Regions from separate parts of the Mesorhizobium sp. WSM3868 genome, predicted to be linked through region 2. Evidence: predicted binding sites of a transcription regulator. Region 2 holds the regulator's gene; each other region holds the start of a gene.
What was found. Region 2 encodes PhoB, which activates phosphate uptake and scavenging genes when phosphate is short. Its sites were predicted from a motif close to TGTCATNNANCTGTCAT; they were not measured.
Positions count from the first base shown of each region.

Region 1 (7,830 bases), on a different contig from region 2:
CGTCACCGGCACCGGCGAGCCTAATCGCGAGATCGGCTTCAGGGATTGCCTGGACAAGGTGCTGGTCAAGGTTTCAGGCGATCAGCGGCTGACGCAGAAGCCGGAGATGCTGGCGCTGCGCAATAAGGCGGCTGACTTCGTCCAATCCTTCCGCTACCGCGACCGGCTGGAAGGCGTTCCGATCCATGACGAGCAAGGCACGCATGACCGGCCGCACGATCTCACCTGCCTCTACAAGCCCACAGTGGTCGACAAGCTCCTGGCGCAGCTCGGCAGCAAGCCATGGCAGGGCGAGCGGCCGCTGATTGCCGTCTTCATAACGGCCGAGCAAGGGGCGCAACATTTCGTGCTGACGGCCGACGAGGATCGCGGCCAGTCAATGCGCGAATCCTTTGCCAATGCCACGGCGCCGCTCTCGGTGCATGTCAGCTTTCCAGAGGCTAACCAGCTCGCCGGCCTCGACGACAAGGCGCTGCGCACTGCCGATATGGCAAAGCTCGACCAGCTCGCCCGGCAGGCGGGTGCCGACCGGGCGCTCGCCGGCAGCATCGTGTGGAACGACAAGGAATTGGGCTGGATCGCCGACTGGCGGCTGGCCGAACACGGCAAAACCTATCAATGGCAGGTGCGCGGCGTCAGCTTCGACGAGGCTTTTCGCGTGGCTGTGAAGGGCGCGGCACAGATTCTGTCGGGGAATGGACAGCCGTAAACGTCGGCGCAGCCCTTCATCCGCCTGCGCCACCTTTTCCCCGTGAAGGAAGAAGGGAAGTGCTCCAGCGCCGGCGATCCCTCCCTCGTTCTTCACGGAAGCAACTGGCACAATCGTGTCGCATTGGTCAGCGGCAGGGGCGCATGGTAAAAGCCGGGACGACAACAGAGTTTTGGCGATGAACAAGTTCACCCCCGCAAAGCCCGCCGGCGCCCGCAGCGTCGACGAGATCACAGGCAGCCGCAGGCTGCGGCGCATGCGCAAGGCCGACTGGTCGCGCCGGCTGGTGCAGGAAAACCAGCTCTCGGTGAACGATCTGATCTGGCCGATCTTCGTCGTCGAGGGTAAAAATGTGCGCGAGCCGATCGCCGCCATGCCGGACGTCTACCGCCTGTCGGTCGACCTCGCGGTGAAGGAAGCGGAGCGCGCCGCCAAGCTCGGCATCCCGGCGATCGCGACTTTTCCCAACATCGAGGTTTCGCTGCGCGACCAGACGGGCTCGCATATCCTCGATCCCGACAATGTCATCAACCGGGCCACCCGCGCCATCAAGGATGCGGTGCCGGAGATCGGCATCATCACCGACGCGGCGCTCGATCCGTTCACCAGCCATGGCCATGACGGCATCCTGCGCGACGGCATCATCGTCAACGACGAAACCGTCGAGCAGGTCACGGCCGCGGCCGTCATCCAGGCAGCCGCCGGGGCGGACATCATCGCGCCGTCCGACATGATGGACGGCCGCATCGGCGCGATCCGCGACGCGCTGGACGCCAACGGCTTCCAGGACGTGGCGATCATGTCCTATGCGACGAAATTCGCCTCGGCCTTCTACGGCCCCTATCGCGAGGCAGTCGGCACCGCCGGCCTGCTCAAGGGCGACAAGAAGACCTATTATATCGACCACGCGAATTCCGATGAAGCCGTGCGCGAGGCCGAGCAGGATCTGGCCGAAGGCGCCGACATGCTGATGGTGAAGCCGGGGCTGCCCTATCTCGACATCATCCGGCGGCTGAAGGACGAGTTCCAGATGCCGACCTTCGCCTACCAGGTGTCGGGCGAATATTCGATGATCAAGGCGGGCAGCGCCAATGGCTGGATCGACGGCGAAAAGGCGATGGTGGAATCGCTTCTCGCCCTCAAGCGAGCCGGCTGCGACGGCTTCCTCACCTATTTCGCGCCGACCGTAGCGGAGATGCTGAGGGGCTAGGCCCAGGCGCAATTTTAAATTCTCGCCGCGTCACCTGGGCGCCGCCCGACGAGGTGATCGCTCGCCGGAAAATTCCGCTTGCATAATGCAATCAGTTAAGCTACTCCATGACTGCTTGCATAATGCAACTAGTTCACGAGGCGATCATGTCAAAGCTGCGCGTCAACGCTTTTACCCTGTCGCTGGACGGCTACGGCGCCGGCCCCGATCAGACTCTCGAAAGCCCGCTCGGCGTCGGCGGCGAAGGACTGCATAAATGGATGATCGGCACCCGCACCTTTCGTGAGATGGTGATCGGCAAAGACGGCGGGACCAAGGGCATCGACGACAGCTTCGCCGTGCGCAGTTTCGAGAATGTCGGCGCCTGGATCCTCGGCCGCAACATGTTCGGGCCGGTCCGCGGCGAATGGCCGGACGAGAGCTGGAAAGGCTGGTGGGGTGACAACCCGCCCTATCACGTGCCGGTCTTCGTGCTCACCCATCACAAGCGGGCGCCGATCTTAATGGAAGGCGGCACGACGTTTTACTTCGTCACCGGCGGCATCCATTCGGCGCTCGAACAGGCAAAGGCGGCCGCCAAGGACAAGGATGTGCGGGTCGGCGGCGGCGTTGCCACGATCCGGCAATATCTGAAGGAAAGCCTGATCGACGAGATGCATCTCGCGATCTCGCCAATCCTGCTCGGCTCCGGCGAGCATCTTTTCGCTGGACTGGACATGCCGAAGCTCGGCTACCGCTGCACCAGCCAGGTCGCGACCGCCGACGCGACGCATGTGATGATCGGGCGGGCGTAAGCTCGGCTCCCCCTTCTCCCCCTGTGGGAGATGGGGAAGTGCTCAATACTTTTCCGGCACATAAAGCTCGCGCGGCAGCACCTGCCGCTCGTAGGACGGGTTGAAGACGCGCTCCGGCAGCGTGATCTCCTCATGCGGCACGTCTTCGTAAGGCATTTGCTGCAGCAGGTGATCGATGCAGTTCAGTCGGGCCCGCTTCTTGTCGTTGCCTTCGACAATGAACCAGGGTGCTTCCTTGATGTTGGTACGGGCGAAGGTCTCTTCCTTGGCTTTGGTGTATTGTTCCCAGCGCACGCGCGACTGCAGGTCCATCGGCGACAGCTTCCACTGCTTCATCGGATCGTGGATGCGCATCAAAAAGCGCATCTGCTGCTCCTCGTCGGTAATCGAGAACCAGTATTTCACCAGCGTGATGCCGGAGCGCACCAGCATGCGTTCGAATTCCGGCACGTCGCGGAAAAACTCTTCGACCTGATCCGCATTGGCAAAGCCCATCACCCGCTCGACGCCCGATCGGTTGTACCAGGAGCGGTCGAACAGCACGATCTCGCCGCCCGCCGGCAGATGCGGCACGTAGCGCTGGAAATACCATTGCGATCTTTCACGCTCGGTCGGCGCCGGCAGCGCGACGACGCGGCAGATGCGCGGATTGAGGCGCTGGGTGATGCGCTTGATGACGCCGCCCTTGCCGGCCGAGTCGCGTCCCTCGAAGATCACCACCAGCTTCTTCTTGTGGTAGGCAACCCAGGACTGCAGCTTGATGAGCTCCGACTGCAGCCGCAGCAGCTCGCGGAAATAGGTAATTCGCTCGATGGAGGGCGGATGCGACTTCTTGTAGATCCTGGCGATCTCGAGCGAGAGCGCGGGTTCGGAAATCTCCAGCTCGTAGTCCTCGTCGAGCGTGTCCTCGAGTTCGGCTTCCAGCCAGTCCTTGGCTCCGGAATTCGTCTTGACCTCGTTCATTGCGCAGCTCCTGCCTGTCAGCCACTTTCGCCTCGGATGCGCTCCGGCCGCGGCCGGAAGCACAACTCCGTAAGCCGACTGAGATACAGACGCGCAATGACGGTTTTATTGCGAGCGGGAGCCGGCAACGCTGGACCAGCCGATATGTGATCGGCCCGTATCGATGGCGGGGCGACAAGCCGCCCGAATTGTCCTACAAATACTTCGCCTCTTCCCGGCGCCCGCGACGGCGCGCCTCTTCAAAACAAATCGCAAGGACCTGACATGGAATACCGCACGCTTGGCCGTTCCGGCCTGAAGGTTTCGACTTTGACCCTTGGCACAATGACCTTCGGCGGGACGGGCCCGTTCGCCGCGGTCGGCAATTCGGATCTTTCGCAGGCGAGCCGCATCATCGATACCTGCATCGATGCCGGCATCAATCTCATTGACACCGCCAACGTGTATTCGAACGGCCTGTCGGAGGAGATCGTCGGCGAGGCGCTCGGCGGCAAGCGCAAGAACGATGTGCTCATCGCCTCCAAGGCGCGCATGCGGATCGGAAACGGCCCCAACGACGAAGGCCTGTCGCGCCATCACCTGATTCGGGAATGCGAGAGGAGCCTGAAGCGGCTCAAGACCGACGTGATCGACATCTATTTCCTGCATGAGTGGGATGGGGTCGCGCCGCTGGAGGAAACGATCGCTGCGCTCGACACTTTGGTCAGCCAGGGCAAGGTCCGTTATGTCGGCTGTTCCAATTATTCGGGCTGGCAGGTGATGAAGGCGCTCTCGATCAGCGACAGCCATCATCAGCCGCGCTTCGTCACGCAGCAGATCCACTACACGCTGGAAGCGCGCGAGGCGGAGTACGAGTTGCTGCCGATCTCGGTCGACCAGGGTCTTGGCGTGCTGGTGTGGAGCCCGCTGGCCGGCGGCCTGCTGTCGGGCAAATACCGCCGCGACAGCCCGACGGCCCGCCAGCTTGGCGGCTGGTCCGAACCGCCGATCCGCGACGAGGACAGGTTGTGGCGGATCGTCGACGTTCTGGTCGAAATCGGCAAGGCGCGCGGCGTTTCGGCGGCACAGGTGGCGCTTGCCTGGCTGCTCGGCCGCCCGGCCGTTTCTTCGCTGGTGATCGGCGCCCGCAACGAAGCCCAGCTCAAGGACAACCTCGCCGCGGCCAGCCTGACGCTGTCCCTGGACGAGCGCCTGCGCCTCGACGACGTCAGCCGGCCGCCGGTGCTTTATCCCTACTGGCACCAGCAGCTCACCGCCAAGAACCGGTTCGGCCCCGCCGACCTGGTGCTCGACCGCAGCGATATCTGAGAATGCGCGCCGTGCTCCGCGCCCGAAAACGCGCGGAGGTCAGCCGGCGATAAAACGCCAGACCTCCGGGTCGGGTTCGATCTGGCCGCTGAGCACGAAATATTTGTAGAGGACGAGCAGCGATACCGCCCGCTCGTCCTTTTCGTTGCTGAACCGGCGGCAATAGGCGTTGGCCGCCGTTATGATGCGTTGGGCTTCCGCCGGGTGCTTTTCGAAATAGGCGATCTTGTCGGCGACGTCCGAAAAATCCGACGCCAGAGGCACGTAGTGGACATCGGCCTCGAGCTCAGCCTCGGCGAACCAGGTTTCGTAGGTCGGCGGCGGCATCAGGCAGAGCGAATTCGAGCTCATGATCCACTTGAGGTTCGTCGCCACGTCATTGCCTTCGAGCGAGACGATGTAGCGGAACTGCCGCTGCTGCGCGATCGTGAGATACGGCTTGCGATAGTTCTCCGGGGCGCTTGGCTTGGGCGAGCCGGCATCGCAAGACGGCAGGTCGCGCACGGCATCGACAAACCGTTTGCGGATCGGATTGTTGAAATGACCGCGCCAGACCGCCATCGGGCGCTTGTCGGCGAAGGACAGATTGTCCTTTGGCATGTTGAAATGGCGGAACTTGTCGAGCTTCATGATCACGGCGTTGCCGTTGTCGTTACGGATCGGCCGGTCCTTGACGATTGACGGCACCGCCGGAACGTCGACGACGTCGCCAAACTCGAGATCGATGAGCAGGTGGCGATCGAAGTAGCGGGCGAACTCCTTCAGGTCGTAATAGTACATACTCCCGAACTTGGGTATTTGACTGGCCGGCACGGCCGCCGCGCTCGGCACGAAGCTATGGTCGAGCCGGTTGTAGTAGTTGACCCGATCACGGACCGTTTTGCTGGAGAGCCTCGCCTGGTCCAGCCGGCGCGCAAGCCGCTGGCGAAAGAGAGCCTGCGGCGCCACATCGCGCGTGATGTTGCGTATGAAATAAAATACCCGGGCTGCGGTGCGTAAGGGCGAGGCCATGCGTCCGTCGTTTAAAGATGTCCGTCGCCTCCTACAGCATTGTGCCGAACATCTTGCAAGCCCGCCCAAGCTGACGAACTTGTTGAAGTTCTAATATTCGACGATGGCCGAGGATCAGGCAGCGACGACGGCAAAGCCCCTGGCGCGCAGGCCGCGCCGGTCGTCATGCAGCGAAGTCACCAGGCGGTCGCGGCTGCCGGCGATGTGGGCCGAGAGCAGCCGTGCCGCCTTTTCGGCGTCACCCTTTCGCACGGCAGCCAGGATGGCGTGGTGCTCGGCCCAGGCGCGGCCAAGCGCCGCCTCGTCGCGCACTTCCAGCCAACGCGCGCGGGAGAGCCTGGTCATTGCATCGCGGACTCCCCTAAGCAGGAATTCATTGCCGGAAAGCCTGGCCAGCTCAATGTGAAAATCCAGACCAACGCGGTGCCATTCCTCGCGCGGCGTACCGGCGTCGCAGGAATCGAGCATCGCCGCGATCACCTCGATCCCGCTGCGATCTTCCAGCGACGCCGTCAACCGCACCGCCGCCACCTCGACCGCCTCGCGGTAGACGGCGATCTGGCCGAGCTCGGCGAGATTGATCGGCGCCACCGTCCAGCCGCGGCCGTCACGAGCGATCAGCCCTTCGGTCTCGAGGCGCAGCAGCGCCGCCCTGACCGGGGTGCGGGAGGCGCCGAAGCGACTTTCGATCCAACGCTCGGTCAGCCGCTCGCCCGGGCCGATCTCGAGCCCAAGGATCATTTCGCGAAGCTGCCTTTCGACATTCTGTATTTGCGACATTGTCGTTCCGCTCTTCGGCACCGCATTGACAGCGGCTGGGTTGAGGTTCATGACGGATACCGATTTGGTATCCCAAAATGGTATCCGGAACAATCCCGGACAACCAAGTAGGCACGACATGGCAGAAAACAGCACCCAGAGCGGCTACAATATCCATTGGCGACGCAATCTCGCCGTCTGCTTCGCCGGCTCGTTCAGCACGCTGATTGCCATGACGCTGCTGTTGCCGTTCCTGCCGCTTTATGTCGAACAGCTGGGTGCCAAAGGGCACGCGGCAATCGTGCAATGGTCAGGAGTTGCTTACGGTGCCACCTTCTTTGCCGCGGCGCTGGTCGCCCCTCTGTGGGGGCGGCTCGGCGACCGTTACGGCCGCAAGCTGATGCTGGTGCGCGCCTCGTTCGGCATGGCGATCTGCATGTCGCTGACCGGTATGGTCGAGAGCGTCTGGCAATTGGTGTTGCTGAGGCTCCTGATCGGCTTTGCCGGCGGCTACTCCTCGGGATCGACGATATTGGTGGCGATGCAGACGCCAAAGGAGCGCTCCGGCTGGGCGCTCGGCGTGCTGTCGGCCGGTATCACGGCCGGCTCGCTGGTCGGACCGCTGCTTGGTGGCATGCTGCCGCCGGTGATCGGCATCCGCGCCACCTTCCTGTTGTCAGGCGCTGTCATCTTTCTCGCATTTCTGGCCACAACTTTCCTGATCAAGGAAAACCCGCCGGCTCCCAAAGCTGTCTCGTCGGCAAAGCCGAAGAGCGGCTGGGCACAGATCCCCGACAAGCGTCCGGTCGTCGGGATGCTGACGACCGGCATGCTGCTCGCCTTTGCAACCATGTCGATCGAGCCGATCATCACGGTCTATGTGCAGCAGCTCGTCGCGGACCAGAGCAAGGTGACGATGGTCGCGGGCGTGGTGATGTCGGCGGCCGCGCTTGGAACTATCATGTCCTCGTCGTGGCTGGGCAAGCTTGCCGATCGGGTCGGCCACTGGAACGTGGTCGTCGGCGCGCTCGCGATTTCTGCGCTGCTGCTTGTCCCGCAAGCTTTCGTCACCGACG
Region 1 covers NZ_NSGB01000010.1:115,621-123,450, reverse strand. Annotated here, with positions in the region: gene CK221_RS17595 (DUF2066 domain-containing protein) at 1-709, shown strand, start outside; gene hemB (porphobilinogen synthase) at 888-1,919, shown strand; gene CK221_RS17585 (dihydrofolate reductase family protein) at 2,066-2,713, shown strand; gene ppk2 (polyphosphate kinase 2) at 2,756-3,676, opposite strand; gene CK221_RS17575 (aldo/keto reductase) at 3,941-4,984, shown strand; gene CK221_RS17570 (glycosyl transferase family 90) at 5,024-5,995, opposite strand; gene CK221_RS17565 (GntR family transcriptional regulator) at 6,110-6,775, opposite strand; gene CK221_RS17560 (multidrug efflux MFS transporter) at 6,894-7,830, shown strand, end outside.
Region 1: ppk2 (polyphosphate kinase 2) is a predicted target of PhoB. The motif match lies at 3,773-3,789, and genes of this name have one in related genera.

Region 2 (7,830 bases):
GACCTCGGTCGACCAGTCGCTCGCCAGCGCCGCCTACCGCGATCTCGGCATCGATGCGCAGCTGATCAAGCCGGCGCGCTCCTCGATCTTGCTGGAGACGCTGGTCGCCACCATCCAGCGTCATCGCCACAGCACGGCGGCCATCCACCCGCCGTTGATCGGCGGCGTCGAGACTGCGGCCGGCGCGCCGCAGGCATCCACGGCGCAGGCGACGGTGGCCGATCGCGTCCTGCTGCAGCCGCCGCCGGCGCGTGCCCGTCCACGCCTGGCCGGCGCGGAGGCCGGGCTCGACATTCTCGTCGCCGAGGACAACGAGGTGAACCAGATGGTGTTCACGCAAATCCTGGGCGAGACCGGATACCAGTTCGAAATCGTCGGCAACGGCCGCAAGGCGCTGGACGCCTTCGGCAGGCTTAACCCGCGCATGATCCTGATGGATGTGTCGATGCCCGAGATGAGCGGCCTGGAGGCGACCGCGGCCATCCGCCGGCTCGAAGCCGAGATGGGCACGCATGTGCCGATCGTCGGCGTCACCGCGCATGCGCTGAAGGGCGACCGCGAGCGCTGCCTGGAAGCCGGCATGGACGATTACCTGCCGAAGCCGATCAGCCCGAAGGCGCTGCTCGAGAAGCTCGAAAGATGGCTCGGGTCGGACGCGGAAGTTCGCCGCAGCGCCGGATAACAGCCTTTCTGCGCGGCCGTTCACGGCGTCGTCGACGAGGCCCGTCATCTGCGTCCAACGCAGACATATGGTGTGATCGCACCATACAAAACGAAGGCCAGGTCAGGACAATGGCTGCTGTCGATTCCGCCCTTCGGTTACGGGCGGGAGCAGCGACCGCCGGCAAGGAACAGCGTCGACTCTACCCCAACGGACCTGTTTTCGGCGATGGCCAGGCCATGATCCGCTCTGGCGCACAGGCAACGCGCTCTCGTCCGGATTTTATTTCCCGGCGGCCGGAGATCCCGGCCGCCGGGATAATTTTTGATTCAAAAGTCGGACAAGCTGCTGATTCCCGCGGCAAACTTCGGCTCGGTCCGCAAATGGCGGCCGCAGGCCCCCCAGGCATCCCTGTTCAGGCGTTACCGGGCTGACACGAAACTGTCATGCGACTGTAATAATCGAAGTCTATTGCGCTCACCAGGCGCCGATAGACAAGGGTTGCCGAAAGACCATATTCCGAACAGGAGCAGGCCACATGAGACATTTCATCCGCTCGGCGGCCGTTGCGATTGCAATGGCTGCGGCATCCACGCTTTCCCTCTCCGCCGCTATGGCGGCCGACATCTCCGGTGCCGGCGCTACCTTCCCCTATCCGATCTATGCCAAGTGGGCCGACGCCTACAAAAAGGAGACCGGCATCGGTCTCAACTATCAGTCGATCGGCTCCGGCGGCGGCATCAAGCAGATCAAGGCCAAGACCGTGACCTTCGGCGCCTCGGACGCGCCGCTCAAGGGCGAGGATCTCAAGTCGACCGGGCTCGCGCAGTTCCCGATGGTGATGGGCGGCATCGTTCCGGTCGTCAACCTCGAAGGTGTCAAGCCGGGCGAACTGGTGCTCGACGGCCCGACGCTGGCCGACATCTTCGTCGGCAAGATCACCAACTGGAATGACGAGGCGATCAAGAAGCTCAACCCCGACGTCAAGCTGCCCGACCAGGCGATCGCGGTCGTCCACCGTTCGGACGGCTCGGGCACCACGTTCAACTTCAGCTACTATCTGGCCGACGTCAGCGCCGACTGGAAGTCGAAGGTCGGCGTCAATACCGCGCTCGAGTGGCCGGTGGGCATCGGCGCCAAGGGCAACGAAGGCGTCGCCAACAACGTAGCGCAGACCGGTGGCGCGATCGGCTATGTCGAGTATGCCTATGCCAAGCAGAACAAGCTCACCTATACCGACCTGATCAATAAGGACGGCAAGAAGGTAGAGCCGACCGCTGCCGCGTTCTCGGCCGCTGCAGCCAATGCCGACTGGAGCGCCAAGCCTGGCTACGGCGTCATTCTGGCCAACCAGGCTGGTGCTGAAAGCTGGCCGATGACCTCCGCGACCTGGATCCTCGTCTACCAGAAGCCCGATGATGCGGCGGCCACCACCGAAGCACTCAAGTTCTTCGCCTGGTCCTACGCCAAGGGCGACGACATGGCCGCCGAGCTGGACTATGTTCCGATGCCCGACGCAGTCGTGAAGAGCGTCGAGGAAATGTGGAGCAAGGACATCGTCGACAGCAACGGCAAGCCGCTCTACTCCGGCATGTAATTCCTACGGAATAAGGAGGGCGCCGCTGGCGCCCTCCTGTCTCTTTCGAAATGCGAGGGGCGAAATGACAGCCGTTTCCGAAGCCGTGACATCGTCCGCCATACGGACCAGGGAAGCGACGGTGCGCCGCTTCGCCCTGACCGACACGATCTTCCGAACGGTCACGCGTCTCTCCGCCATACTCGTGCTGGTTCTTCTGGGCGGCGTCGCGGTCTCGCTGATCGCCGGCTCGTGGGAGGCGCTGTCGAAGTTCGGCTTCTCCTTCCTGACTACTGAATCCTGGAATCCGGTGACCGAGAATTTCGGCGCGCTCGCGCCCATCTACGGCACCGTCGTCACTTCGGCCATCGCCATCCTCATTGCCGTGCCGATCGGCATCGGCATCGCCGTCTTCCTGACCGAGCTCTGCCCGCGCCCGCTCAGGCGCCCGATCGGTATCGCGGTCGAGCTGCTCGCCGGCATTCCCTCGATCATCTACGGCATCTGGGGCCTGTTCGTCTTCGCGCCATTCCTGCAGACGACGGTACAGCCGTTCATCATCAATCTTTTCCACGGCATACCGGGTCTCGCCAGCCTGTTTGCCGGTCCGCCCTACGGCATCGGCCTGCTGACGTCGTCGCTGATCCTGGCCATCATGGTGCTGCCCTTCATCACCTCGATCACCAAGGACGTGTTCGACACGGTGCCAGCGGTGCTGAAGGAATCGGCCTACGGCATCGGCTGCACGACCTGGGAAGTGACCCGGCGTGTGGTCATCCCCTATACGCGGGTCGGCATCATGGGCGGCGTCATGCTCGGTCTTGGCCGCGCGCTCGGCGAGACGATGGCCGTCACCTTCGTCATCGGCAACGCGCACCGCATCAGCGCCTCGCTGTTTGCGCCCGGCACGACGATCTCGGCGACCATCGCCAACGAATTCACCGAAGCCGACGGCGAGCTTTACACGTCCTCACTGGTGGCGCTCGGACTGATCCTGTTCATCATCACCTTCATCATCCTCGCGCTCGCACGCTACATGCTGTTGCGCATCGATAGCCGCACGGGAGCCTGACCGATGTCGACAGCCGCATCGCTCCACCGAAGCCGCAAGCGCAAGAACGCCGTGATGATGGCGCTGTGCACCATAGCGGCGGGCATCGGCCTCGTCTGGCTGGCGCTGATCCTCGGCGCCCTTCTCTATAAGGGACTCTCGGGGCTCTCGCTTTCGGTGTTCACGCAAATGACACCGCCGCCCGGCGACGCCGGCGGCCTGCTCAACGCCATCTACGGCAGCATCGTGATGACCGTCATCGGCATCGTCGTCGGCACGCCGATCGGCGTGCTCGCCGGAACCTATATGGCCGAGTACGGGCGCTTCTCGCGCCTCACGACAGTGGTGCGCTTCATCAACGACATCCTGTTGTCGGCGCCGTCGATCATCGTCGGCCTGTTCGTCTACGAGCTGATGGTGCGGCCGATGGGTCATTTCTCGGCGATCGCCGGCGCGGTGGCGCTGTCGATCCTGGTGATCCCCGTTGTCGTGCGCACCACCGAGGACATGCTGAACCTTGTGCCCAACGCGCTGCGCGAGGCTGGCACCGCCATCGGCGCGCCGCGCTGGGTGGTGATCCGCTCGGTCGCCTATCGCGCCGCACTGTCCGGCATCGTCACCGGCATATTGCTGGCGATCGCCCGCATTTCGGGCGAGACGGCGCCGCTGCTCTTCACAGCGCTCAACAACCAGTTCTGGTCGAGCAATCTCAACGCGCCGATGGCCAGCCTGCCGGTGACCATCTTCCAGTTTGCGCTGAGCCCTTATGAGGAATGGCAGCAACTGGCCTGGACGGGCGCACTGATAATCACCCTGACGGTTCTCGGGCTGAGCATCTTCGCCCGCAGCCTTACCGGACGCAGAGAGGACAGATGAAACCGATGTTGTCCACCGACCTGAACGTAGCCGAGACGACCGCCGAGAAGGCCAAGATCGAAGTCAAGAACCTCAACTTCTACTATGGCCAGTCGAAGGCGCTGAAGGACATCAACCTGTCGCTGCCCGAGCGCAGCGTCACCGCCTTCATCGGACCTTCGGGCTGCGGAAAGTCGACGCTGCTGCGCGTGCTCAACCGCATCTACGAGCTCTACCCGAAGCAGAGCGCCGAAGGCCAGGTGCTGCTCGACGGCAAGAACATCCTCGACCGCTCGCAGGACCTCAACCTGCTCAGGACCAAGATTGGCATGGTGTTCCAGAAGCCGACGCCGTTCCCGATGTCGATCTACGAGAACATCGCCTTCGGCGTCAGGTTGTATGAAAAGATCAGCAAGGCCGAGATGGACAATCGCGTCGAACAGGCGCTGAAGCGCGCCGCGCTGTGGAACGAGGTCAAGGACAAGCTCAACGCCAGTGGCCAGAGCCTTTCGGGCGGCCAGCAGCAGCGGCTCTGCATCGCGCGCACCGTGGCGGTGAAGCCGGAGGTCATCCTGCTCGACGAGCCGGCATCGGCGCTCGATCCGCTGTCGACCGCCAAGATCGAGGAGCTGATCGACGAGCTGCAGGCCGACTACACGATCGTGATCGTCACCCACAACATGCAGCAGGCGGCGCGCGTCTCGCGGCAGACGGCGTTCATGTATCTCGGCGAGCTGATCGAATTCGACCGGACCGAAAAGATTTTCACCTCGCCCCGCGAGAAGCGCACGCAGGACTACATCACCGGCCGCTTCGGCTGAGTTCATACGAGGACATAACTATGGCCCATACGGTCGCTTCCTTCGACGAGGATCTGAGGCAGATCAGCCAGCTCATCCGCGACATGGGCGATCTTGCCGGCTCGATGGTCGGCGCGTCGACCAAGGCTCTGCTGAATTCCGACAACGCGCTGGCGCAGCGCGTGGTCTCCGACGATGCCATCATGGACGCGCGCCAACGCGAGCTCGACGATCGCGCCATCACGCTGATCGCCAAACGCCAGCCGATGGCCGACGACCTGCGCAGCGTCGTTGGCGCCATCCGGATGGCCGGCGATCTCGAGCGCATCGGCGACCTTGCCAAGAACATCGCTAAGCGCGTCGGCTCGGTCGGCATCAGCGCCGCGCCGCGCGACCTTTCGCACTCCATCGATTCGATGGCGCAGCTGGTGCTGATCCAAGTGCAGGGCGTGATCGAGGAATACACGGCCGGCGACGCCACGGCGCTCGCCAAGCTCCGCAACGACGACGAGCGCATCGACGTCAAATACACCTCCGTCTTCCGCGAGCTCCTGACCTACATGATGGAGGATCCGCGCAACATCACGGCTTGCACGCATCTGTTGTTCTGCGCCAAGAATCTGGAGCGCATAGGCGACCACGTCACCAACATCGCCGAGAACGCCTACTATGTGCTGACCGGCACGCAATTGCCCGCGAATCGTCCTAAGCAGGACGAGACGGCGATGTCGGCGCCGGCGGCCTGACAGCGAAGGTGCCTGCTATATGATCGCGCCACGCATCATGGTGGTGGAGGACGAGGAGCCGCTGGGGGTGCTGCTCCGCTACAACCTCGAATCCGAGGGCTATCAGGTCGAGGTGGTGACCCGCGGCGACGAGGCCGAGATCCGCCTGCAGGAGAATGTGCCCGACCTGCTCGTGCTCGACTGGATGGTGCCGGCGGTTTCCGGCATCGAGCTCTGCCGCCGGCTCAGGATGCGACCCGAGACCGAACGCCTGCCGATCATCATGCTGACCGCGCGCGGCGAGGAAAGCGACAGGGTGCGCGGCCTCTCGACCGGCGCCGACGACTATCTGGTCAAGCCGTTCTCGACGCCGGAATTCATGGCCAGGGTCAAGGCGCTGCTGCGCCGCGCCAAGCCGGAGGTGCTGTCCAGCGTGCTCAAGGTCGGCGATATCGTGCTCGATCGCGAATCGCATCGCGTCTATCGCAAGAAGAGCGAGATCCGGCTCGGCCCGACCGAGTTCCGACTGCTCGAATTTATGATGCGGCATCCCGGCCGGGTGTTCTCGCGCAGCCAGCTGCTCGACAATGTCTGGGGCGAGACGATCTATATCGACGAGCGCACCGTGGACGTGCATGTCGGCCGCCTGCGCAAGGCGGTCAACAACGGCCGCATGCCCGATGTGATCCGCACCATTCGCGGGGCGGGCTACGCGATCAGGGAAGACTAGAGACCCTTCCGCCCGATGAGGCGGGACCAAGCTTGCGCGCGACAACGCACCGGAAGAGAGCGAAACTCTCCCTCGGAACTGGCCCACCCCCGAGCAGCGGGAGGGATCTGGGTTCAAGCTCAAGAGGCTCCATGTTATCCTTTCGCTCCGACGCGCATGCCGTCGGCAAAGACCTGGCGCCAGGCAAGCACACGCACGGAAAGACGCAGGCCGGTCGGCCAGAACGGATCTTCTCGCACCAGATTTTCGACCTGTTCGTGATCAGCGGCCTCCACCAGCCATAGGCCTCCGGCTGGCGCGCCGTCGGCACGTCGCAGCGGTCCTGCCGCCCTGATGGCCGAGGCATTGCGACCGAGAAATTCGATCGCCGGCATGTATTGTCGGCGAACATCTTCGGCGCGGCTGACCTCATCTTCAAGCAGAACGGCGAAAAGCGTCATTGACTCTCTCCTGCATTGATGCGGGATCTTACAGCAGTAGTATTGCCGCTTCACACCGAACTATTGCCGACCTATGCTGCAAAAATGCAGGCGTTGGATTGGAACGACCTTCGATATGTCCTCGCTGTCGCGCGTGGAGGTTCACGCGCCGCGGCCGCCCGGCAGTTGGGTGTTGATCCGACGACCGTCGCCCGTCGCTTGCGGGTGGCCGAGATAGCTCTTGGTGTGCGCCTGTTCGAGCGCGGCGCTGACGGCGACATGTGCTTGACCGAAGCCGGGGAGGTGGCGGTGAAGCGCGCCGAGGCCGTTGAGGCAGAGATCGGCGGCTTGAAAGCAGCAACGGAAGGAGTGGACGCCGCCGCGAGCGGAACAGTGCGCGTGACGGCCGTGCCCATCCTGATCAACAGGATCCTGGTGCCCGCAGCGGCTGAATTGACCGCGCGACATCCGCGGCTGCGCGTTGAGCTGATCGCGGAGTCGCGTGATTTGAGCCTCAGCCGGCGCGAAGCGGACATCGCCATTCGGCTGGCAAGACCCGGCGACGAAACCGGCAACAGGGTGCTTTCGAGACGCATCGGGACATTGAGTTACGCGGCCTATGCGGGAACCGACGTTCAGGTCGAAATCGCCAAGCTTCCCTGGGTAGCGTACGAAGACGGAATGGCGCACCTGCCCCAAGCCCGATGGATCGCTAAAATGGCCGAGAAGGACGGCGGCCTCTCAGCGGTGGCCGTCAACGATGCCGAAGCCATTCTTCAAGCCGTTCAGGCCGGGTGTGGCCGCTCTCTGCTGCCGTGTATCGTAGCAGATCATGTATTGGGCATTAGGCGCGTCAGCTTCGATGAAGCTGCATTTCCGGAGCGAGAGATCTGGTTGCTTACTCATCCTGATTTGCGCCACCTCGCTCGCGTGGCTGTGGTCATTGCCTGGATAGAGACCTCGATCCAGAAGCTGGAAGCCGCGTGCCTGCTGGCGAACGAACGGTGACTGGT
Region 2 covers NZ_NSGB01000007.1:244,963-252,792, forward strand. Annotated here, with positions in the region: gene CK221_RS14380 (response regulator) at 1-682, shown strand, start outside; gene pstS (phosphate ABC transporter substrate-binding protein PstS) at 1,200-2,258, shown strand; gene pstC (phosphate ABC transporter permease subunit PstC) at 2,323-3,309, shown strand; gene pstA (phosphate ABC transporter permease PstA) at 3,313-4,164, shown strand; gene pstB (phosphate ABC transporter ATP-binding protein PstB) at 4,161-4,964, shown strand; gene phoU (phosphate signaling complex protein PhoU) at 4,985-5,689, shown strand; gene phoB (phosphate regulon transcriptional regulator PhoB) at 5,709-6,398, shown strand; gene CK221_RS14415 (YciI family protein) at 6,533-6,838, opposite strand; gene CK221_RS14420 (LysR family transcriptional regulator) at 6,881-7,825, shown strand.

Region 3 (7,830 bases), on a different contig from region 2:
GTCAGGGCCAGATAGGCGCGGCCAGGATGGTCGACGCCGATAAAGGACGCATGCGCGATAATGTTGAGCGACTGCCGGCCGCGATATTCGGGATGCGCCCGCCAGCCGATATCGGCAAGTAGGCAGGCGGCGTGGCGGTAGCGCGCCTCATCCACCGTCTCGTCGATGCCGAAGGCCTTGAAAGCCTTGTCCGTCCATTCGACGAGGTCATGCGCGTGATGGACCGAGCGCGAGCGCAGCAGCGCCAGTTCCTCCGCCGCGGAGATCAGCGGATCGGCCTTCTGCTCGGCGGCGTCGAGCAGCGAATAGAGGAAGCCTTCGCGCACGCCCTGCGCCGAGACGACGACCTTCGAGGGCTCCATTGCCGCCATGATTTCCTGCAGCACGACCGCACCGTAAGGCAGCAGCGAGCGGCGGTTCTTGGAGACGCCTTCGATGCCCTTGACCTTTTCGACCTCGCCCTTGGCCACCTGCCTAAGGAAGTTCAGGGCGCTGTCGGCGGCGATCTCGTAATGATGCATGACGCCGAGCGGGTAGTTGGTCATCTCCATATGGAGCCGGGCGAGGTTTCGCCAGGTTCCGCCGACGGCGTAGAACACCCTGCCCTGCCCACCCTTCAAAAGCTTCGCCCGCGCCAGTTCCTGGCGCGCGATCTTCTGCGCCTGGACGAGAGAGTTCTTCGCCATGTCCTGCAGGCGCAGGCCGCCGAGCGGCAGCGTGATACCGTCGCCGATCGCCTCACCATTGATGTCGACGAGTTCCAGGCTGCCGCCGCCAAGGTCGCCGGCGATGCCGTTGGCCGGATAGAAGCCGGAAATGATGCCAAGCGCCGAATAATGCGCTTCCTGGCGGCCGGAGAGCACTCGGATCTCGGTCTTCAGCACATCCTCGGCGCGGTGGATGAAGTCCGGGCCGTTGACCGCCTCGCGCGCGGCCGCAGTCGCCAGCACATAGATGTGCTCGGCGCCGGCTTGATCCGAAAGCGCGCGAAAACGGCGGAACTCCTCCATCGAGCGCGTCACCGCCTCGGGATCGAGCTTGCCCGTCGAAACGATGCCGCGGCCGAGGCCGGCCAGCATCTTTTCGTTGAACAGCATCGTCGGCGAGCGCGCCAGCCCTTCATAGACGACGAGGCGGATCGAGTTCGATCCGATGTCGATGATCGACAGCGGCCGCCGGTCCTGGAGCCGGCCCTGGGAGACTGAAATCACGCGGCGGCGTTCTTCTTGCGGCGCTTAAACTGGGCAATGCGCCTGGGCGCATGCGATTTCAGCGCGTCACCCCGTCCGGAAAGACTCGGATTGGTCATGAAATATTCCTGCGCGTTGAACGGTTCCTCGCCCTCCTCGAGCGCAGCGCGCCGGGAGGTGCCATCAGCCAATACGTCGAAACTTTGCTGATTGTCCATGATGTTGCCGAGCATGATCTGGCCAAGCACCTGTTCATGCACAGTCGGATTGGTGATCGGCACCAGGGTCTCGACGCGGCGGTCGAGATTGCGCGGCATGATATCGGCCGAGGAGATGTAGACGATCGCTTCGTCGGACGGCAGACCGTGGCCGTTGCCGAAGCAGTAGATGCGGCTGTGCTCGAGGAAGCGGCCGACAATCGACTTCACCCTGATGTTCTCGGAAAGACCCGGCACCTGCGGCCTCAGGCAGCAGATGCCGCGCACGACGAGATCGATCTCGACGCCGGCGCGGCTGGCGTCATAGAGAGCGTCGATGACGGTCGGATCGACGAGCGCGTTCATCTTCATCCAGATACGGGCCGGCCTGCCCTCGAGCGCATGGGCGATCTCCTCGGCGATGTGCCTGAGGATGCGGTCGCGCAGCGTGAACGGCGACACCGCAAGACGCATCTCCTCGGCAGGCTCGGCGTAGCCGGTGATGAAGTTGAAGATCTGCGCGACATCGCGCGCGATCGTCGGGTCGGTGGTGAAGAAGGACAGGTCGGTGTAGATGCGGGCGGTGACCGGATGGTAGTTGCCGGTGCCGAGATGCACGTAGTTGCGCAGCCGGCCGTCCTCGCGGCGGACCACCAGCGACATCTTGGCGTGGGTCTTCAACTCCAGGAAGCCGAACACGACCTGGACGCCGGCGCGCTCGAGGTCGCGCGCCCAGCGGATATTGGCCTCTTCATCGAAGCGCGCCTTGAGCTCGACGAGCGCCGTCACCGACTTGCCGGCCTCCGCCGCGTCGATCAACGCCCGCACGATCGGGCTGTCGTTCGATGTGCGGTAGAGGGTCTGCTTGATCGCGACGACTTCCGGATCGGCCGCCGCCTGACGCAGGAACTGCACCACGACGTCGAAGGATTCGTAGGGGTGGTGGACGATGATGTCCTTCTCGCGGATGGCGGCCAGGCAGTCGCCGCCATGCTCGCGGATGCGCTCGGGAAAGCGCGGGTTGTAGGGCGTGAATTTGAGGTCGTCGCGCGGGATGGCGACGATCTCGGAGATCTGGTTGAGCGCCAGCGGCCCGGTGAGCACGCTGATGCGGCTCGACGATACTCCGAGCTCGCCGGCGACGAAGTCGCGCAACTCGGCCGGCATCAGCGTGTCGAATTCGATGCGGATGACGGAGCCGCGGCGGCGGCGCTTCAGCGCCGTCTCGAACAGGCGAACGAGGTCTTCCGATTCCTCCTCCACCTCGATATCGCTGTCGCGAATGATGCGGAACGTGCCCGAGCCCTTGACCTCGTATCCAGGGAAGAGCTTGCCGATATAGAGGCCGACCGCTTCTTCCAGCGGGATGAAGCGGACATGATGCTTGCGGTCGGGCAGACGGATGAAACGCCGCAGCGCCACCGGCAAGCGCAAGAGCGCGCTCATCTCTTCGCCGTTCTTGCGGTGGCGCAGCTGCAGCGCCATCGAGAAACCGAGATTGGGGATGAACGGGAACGGGTGCGCCGGGTCGATCGACAGCGGCGTCAGCACCGGGAAAACCTGATCCTGGAAATGCTCCTCCAGCCACGCCTTCTCGTCCTTGGTCAGGCCGTCGCGGGGGATGCTTTCGATGCCTTCCTTGTTGAGCAGCTCCATCAGAGCCGACAGGCTCTTCTGCTGGTCTTCCTGCAGGCGCTCGACCTCGCGCAGCAATTGCTCCAACTGCTGCTCGGGCGTGCGGCCGTCCGGGCTCTTCAACGCGATGCCCTCGCGCACCTGACCGGCGAGGCCGGCGACGCGCACCATGAAGAACTCGTCGAGATTTGCGGCCGAGATCGACAGGAAGCGGACGCGCTCGAGCAGCGGGTGATGCTCGTTCAGCGATTCCTCGAGCACCCGGCGGTTGAACTGCAGCCAGGAAAACTCGCGGTTGACGAAACGGTCTGGATTGCCGCCGTCCGGGCTCGCCGCCTCGACGGTGATGAACTCGCTCTGCACCGGCTTTAGTTCGTTCATGGTTCCTGCTCTTGCCCACAACGTCGTTCTTTGAGCGCCATACGCCGCCGGACGCGCTATGCACGCTCTAACATGCCTTTATGACGCATGATGTCACGGAATCGCTTCGTTTCCGGCCTCATGCGCTTAATCGGCTCAACTTATCCTCTGCCAGCCTTTTGCGACAGTTTCATTTCATCGATCTTGCAAACCGGCCGGTTATGATCCAGATGCAAACGGGCCGAACTGAAGGAGACGACGATGGCAGGCGGTACCATTCCCCATTTCCAGAACGACGCGGGCCATCCGGCGATCGATATCGGCGTCAAGGAATTCATGTGCACCGGCGCCAACCCGCCTTTCGACCACCCGCATGTATTCCTCGACATGGGCGACGACAATGAAAAGGTCTGCCCTTACTGCTCGACGCTCTACCGCTATTCGCCGAAGCTGAAGGCGACGGAAACCGAGCCTGCCGGCTGCCTCTATATCGACCAGGCCGCCTGATCGCGGATCTGGGTGACCGCTAGACCATGGAGGAGGCGCGGTCCCGGCAGGTCGTCATCGCCGGGGCCGGAATCGCCGGACTGACGGCAGCTCTTGCCTTTGCCGAACACGGCCATGCCGTCACGGTGCTGGAACAGGCCGGCCAGCTCGAAGCGGTGGGCGCCGGCATCCAGCTTTCTCCCAACGCAACCCGTATCCTCAGCCGGCTCGGTGCGCTCGACCGGTTGCGGCTGAACGCGATCCGCCCGGAAGCGGTGGTGCTGAAGGACGCTGCCACCTTGCGCGAACTGGCGCGCGTGCCGCTCGGCCAGGCCGGCGAAGAGCGCTGGGGCGCGCCCTATCTGGTGGCACACCGCGCCGACCTGCAGACGGCGCTGACGGCGCGGATGGCAGAGCATCCTGAAATCCAACTCGTCACCGGCGCGCGGGTAACGGACGTCGCTGTTCACCCGCAAGACATCGCCGTCGCCGCCGAAACGGATGGCGGCAGCATCGAGGCCGCCGGCAGCCTGCTGATCGGCGCCGACGGCGTCTGGTCGTCGGTTCGCAGGCTGCTTGCGGGTCGAGAGCCGGCCTTCGGGAAGAACCGCTTCTCGGGCGAGCTGGCCTGGCGCGCAACGGTCGCAGCGACAAGCGCCGCCGGCCAGGCTTTTGCGGCGATCGCCGCCGGCGACTGCATCACCGCCTTCCTCCATCCCGGCTTCCATATGGTCGCCTATCCGGTGAGCAAAGGCAGCGACTTCAACCTCGCCGCTTTCACCAAGGGCGAGCGCATCGCCGAAGGCTGGTCCGGCCATGCCGATCCCGCCATTCTCGCCAGCGCCATGCGCGGCACATCGCCCGCGCTGGCAAGGCTTGTCGCGCTCGCCGGGCCATGGACGGCGTTTCCGATCCACACCGTCGAGCAGACGCGCTGGACGATGCCGCAGGGCGTAGCCCTGATCGGAGACGCGGCGCACGCCATGACCCCGTTCGCGGCGCAGGGCGCGGCGATGGCGATCGAGGATGCCGCGACGCTCGCCGATCTGGTCGCCGGCTTCCCCGGCGATCGGCGGCAGAACCTCTCCACATGGGAAAATCGCAGGCGCTCGCGCATCGAGAAGGTGATCAGACGCGGCGCGCTCAACCGCCTGGCCTGGCACGCATGGGGCCCGGTTGCGATCGCGCGCAACCTGGTGTTGGCGACGCGGCCGGCGGAGAAACTCGCGGCGGATCTCGACTGGCTCTATGGCTGGGAGGAGCGGAAGGTGGTGAGGCGGTAGGGGCGTAGCGGGCGGCCGACGAAATTGGATTGGCCGGCGGGACAGCGCCCCCCCTGTCCTGCCGGACATCTCCCCCACTTTGGGGGGAGATCAGCTGTCACCGCTGCCTTCGCCAATGGTCAACGTTGCAGGATGAGAGCCGGCGCTCCAACTGCCAATCTCCCACCTCGTGGGGAGATGTCCGGCAGGACAGAGGGGGCGCGAAGGAACGCGATATTTGCCAGTTCGCGGAGCGCCACCTCAATCATACAACCTCAACGACCACCCCCAGCGACACCGGCAACGGATTCCACCAGCCGGTGCGCAGGCCGGCGGTGCGCAGTGCCGCCGCCGTCCAGGTGTTGCAGCCGATCAGCGCGTTGAAATTGCCATTGGCCTCGTAAAAGGGATCGAAGCTAGAATAGCCAGCATTGTCGATAACCATCGGCCCGTTCGACCCCTGTTGGAAACTCGCCTGAATGTAATCAAGCAGCGCGGAGAAATGCGCCTCGTCGATGTCGAAGCCGGCGACATTGGGATGCGGCTCTTCAATTGCGCCGGCGACGTCGACATGCATGACCGAGGTATCGAGCGTCAGCGCCTTCAAGACAGGCGCGGCCTTCAGTTCGGACCAGTTTGGCGTCTCCAGATAGAAGGCGCGGCCGCCCCAGCCGAAGACGAAATAGCGCGCGGCCGGCGCATCGGCAGGCTGGCCGGCCTCGACGAGAAAACGGAAGCGCCGGCGTACATCATCATCCAGCGGTATCGCAATGTCGGTATGGATCGCGTTCTTCAGAACCAGTATGTGCCGGGTGCTCTCGCCTGCGGCTCTCGCTGCCGGCCAGAGCGGGTGCGGCACCAATGTTCCGATCGCCGCGGCTAGAAGCGCCGCCGCCACTAATGTCGCAAGGTATCGCAGGAATTTTCGCATCAGGCGCGGTAGGTCTGTCGCATTTGCCGCCGCGAGACTGGCCGAAGCCGTTCGTAACTTCGTCATCCTCGGGCTTGACCCGAGGATCCATGCCGGGATCTTTGCCGTAGGGCGCAACGGCGCAGAATTCTGAACCGCAGCGAAGCCCCGATGTCACGGGATGGATTCTAGGGTCTGCGCCGTCGCTTCACTCCTTGCTCCGCCCTAGAATGACGAAGCGGAGAGGCGCTTCGAGCACCCTGTTACCGGCCGCCGCCTCAGTGCAGGATCTGCGACAAGAACAGTTTCGTCCGCTCATGGCGCGGATTATCGAAGAACTCGGCCGGCGTGTTCTGCTCGACGATCTGGCCCTGATCCATGAAGATCACCCGGTTGGCGACCTTGCGGGCAAAGCCCATCTCGTGGGTGACGCACAGCATGGTCATGCCTTCTTCGGCAAGGCCAACCATCGTCTCCAGCACTTCCTTGATCATTTCCGGGTCGAGCGCCGAGGTCGGCTCGTCGAACAGCATGATGCGCGGGTTCATGCAGAGCGAGCGGGCGATCGCCACGCGCTGCTGCTGGCCGCCGGAGAGCTGTCCAGGATATTTGTTGGCCTGCTCCGGGATCTTGACGCGCTTCAGGAAATGCATGGCGATTTCCTCGGCCTGCTTCTTCGGCGTCTTGCGCACCCAGATCGGCGCCAGCGTGCAGTTCTCCAGGATTGTCAGATGCGGGAACAGATTGAAGTGCTGGAACACCATGCCGACCTCGCGGCGCACCTCGTCGATCTTCTTCAGATCGTTGGTGAGTTCCTTGCCGTCGACGATGATCTTGCCCTTCTGGTGCTCTTCCAGGCGGTTGATGCAGCGGATCATGGTCGACTTGCCGGAGCCGGACGGACCGCAGATGACGATGCGCTCGCCACGCATCACCTTGAGGTTGATGTCCTTCAGCACATGGAACTCGCCATACCATTTGTGCATGCCGACGATGTCGATGGCGACATCTGTCGTCGAGATGTGCATCTTCTTGGCGTCGACCTTGAGGTCTTCCGCGCTGACGGCGTTTTCGGTGGCCATGGCCAATTCCCCTTTTTATCGTTTGTAGCCGGTGTCCAGCCGGCGCTCGGTGTACATTGAATAGCGCGACATGCCGAAGCAGAACAGCCAGAACACGAAGGCGGCGAAGATCAGGCCGGACTTCGGGGTCTGCGGCGTCGCCCAGTTGGGATCGGAGAAATTCTGCTTCACCACGCCGAGCAGGTCGAACATCGAGATGATGAGCACCAGGCTGGTGTCCTTGAACATGCCGATGAAGGTGTTGACGATGCCGGGAATGACCAGCTTCAGCGCCTGCGGCAGCACGATCAAGCCCATCTTCTGCCAATAGCCGAGGCCGAGCGAATCGGCGCCCTCATACTGGCCCTTCGGGATCGCCTGCAGGCCGCCGCGTACCACTTCCGCCATATAGGCGGCGGCAAACAGCGACACGCCGATCAGCGCCCTGAGGTACTTGTCGAAGGTGACGCCCTCGGGAAGGAAAAGCGGCAGCATGACGCTGGCGAAGAACAGCACGGTGATCAGCGGAATGCCGCGCACCGTCTCGATGAAGACGACGCACAGCCATTTGACGATCGGCATCTGGGAGCGACGGCCGAGCGCCAAAGCGATGCCCAAGGGCAGCGACACGGCCATACCAACGAAGGAGAGGCTGAGCGTCACCAGCAGCCCACCCCAGCGCGAGGTCTCGACATGCGGCAGGCCGAACACGCCGCCGACCAAAAGGAA
Region 3 covers NZ_NSGB01000008.1:172,926-180,755, reverse strand. Annotated here, with positions in the region: gene ppx (exopolyphosphatase) at 1-1,211, opposite strand, end outside; gene CK221_RS15595 (RNA degradosome polyphosphate kinase) at 1,208-3,403, opposite strand; gene CK221_RS15590 (zinc-finger domain-containing protein) at 3,644-3,889, shown strand; gene CK221_RS15585 (FAD-dependent monooxygenase) at 3,916-5,151, shown strand; gene CK221_RS15580 (TIGR02117 family protein) at 5,396-6,061, opposite strand; gene CK221_RS15575 (amino acid ABC transporter ATP-binding protein) at 6,319-7,122, opposite strand; gene CK221_RS15570 (amino acid ABC transporter permease) at 7,138-7,830, opposite strand, start outside.
Region 3: CK221_RS15595 (RNA degradosome polyphosphate kinase) is a predicted target of PhoB. The motif match lies at 3,564-3,580, and genes of this name have one in related genera.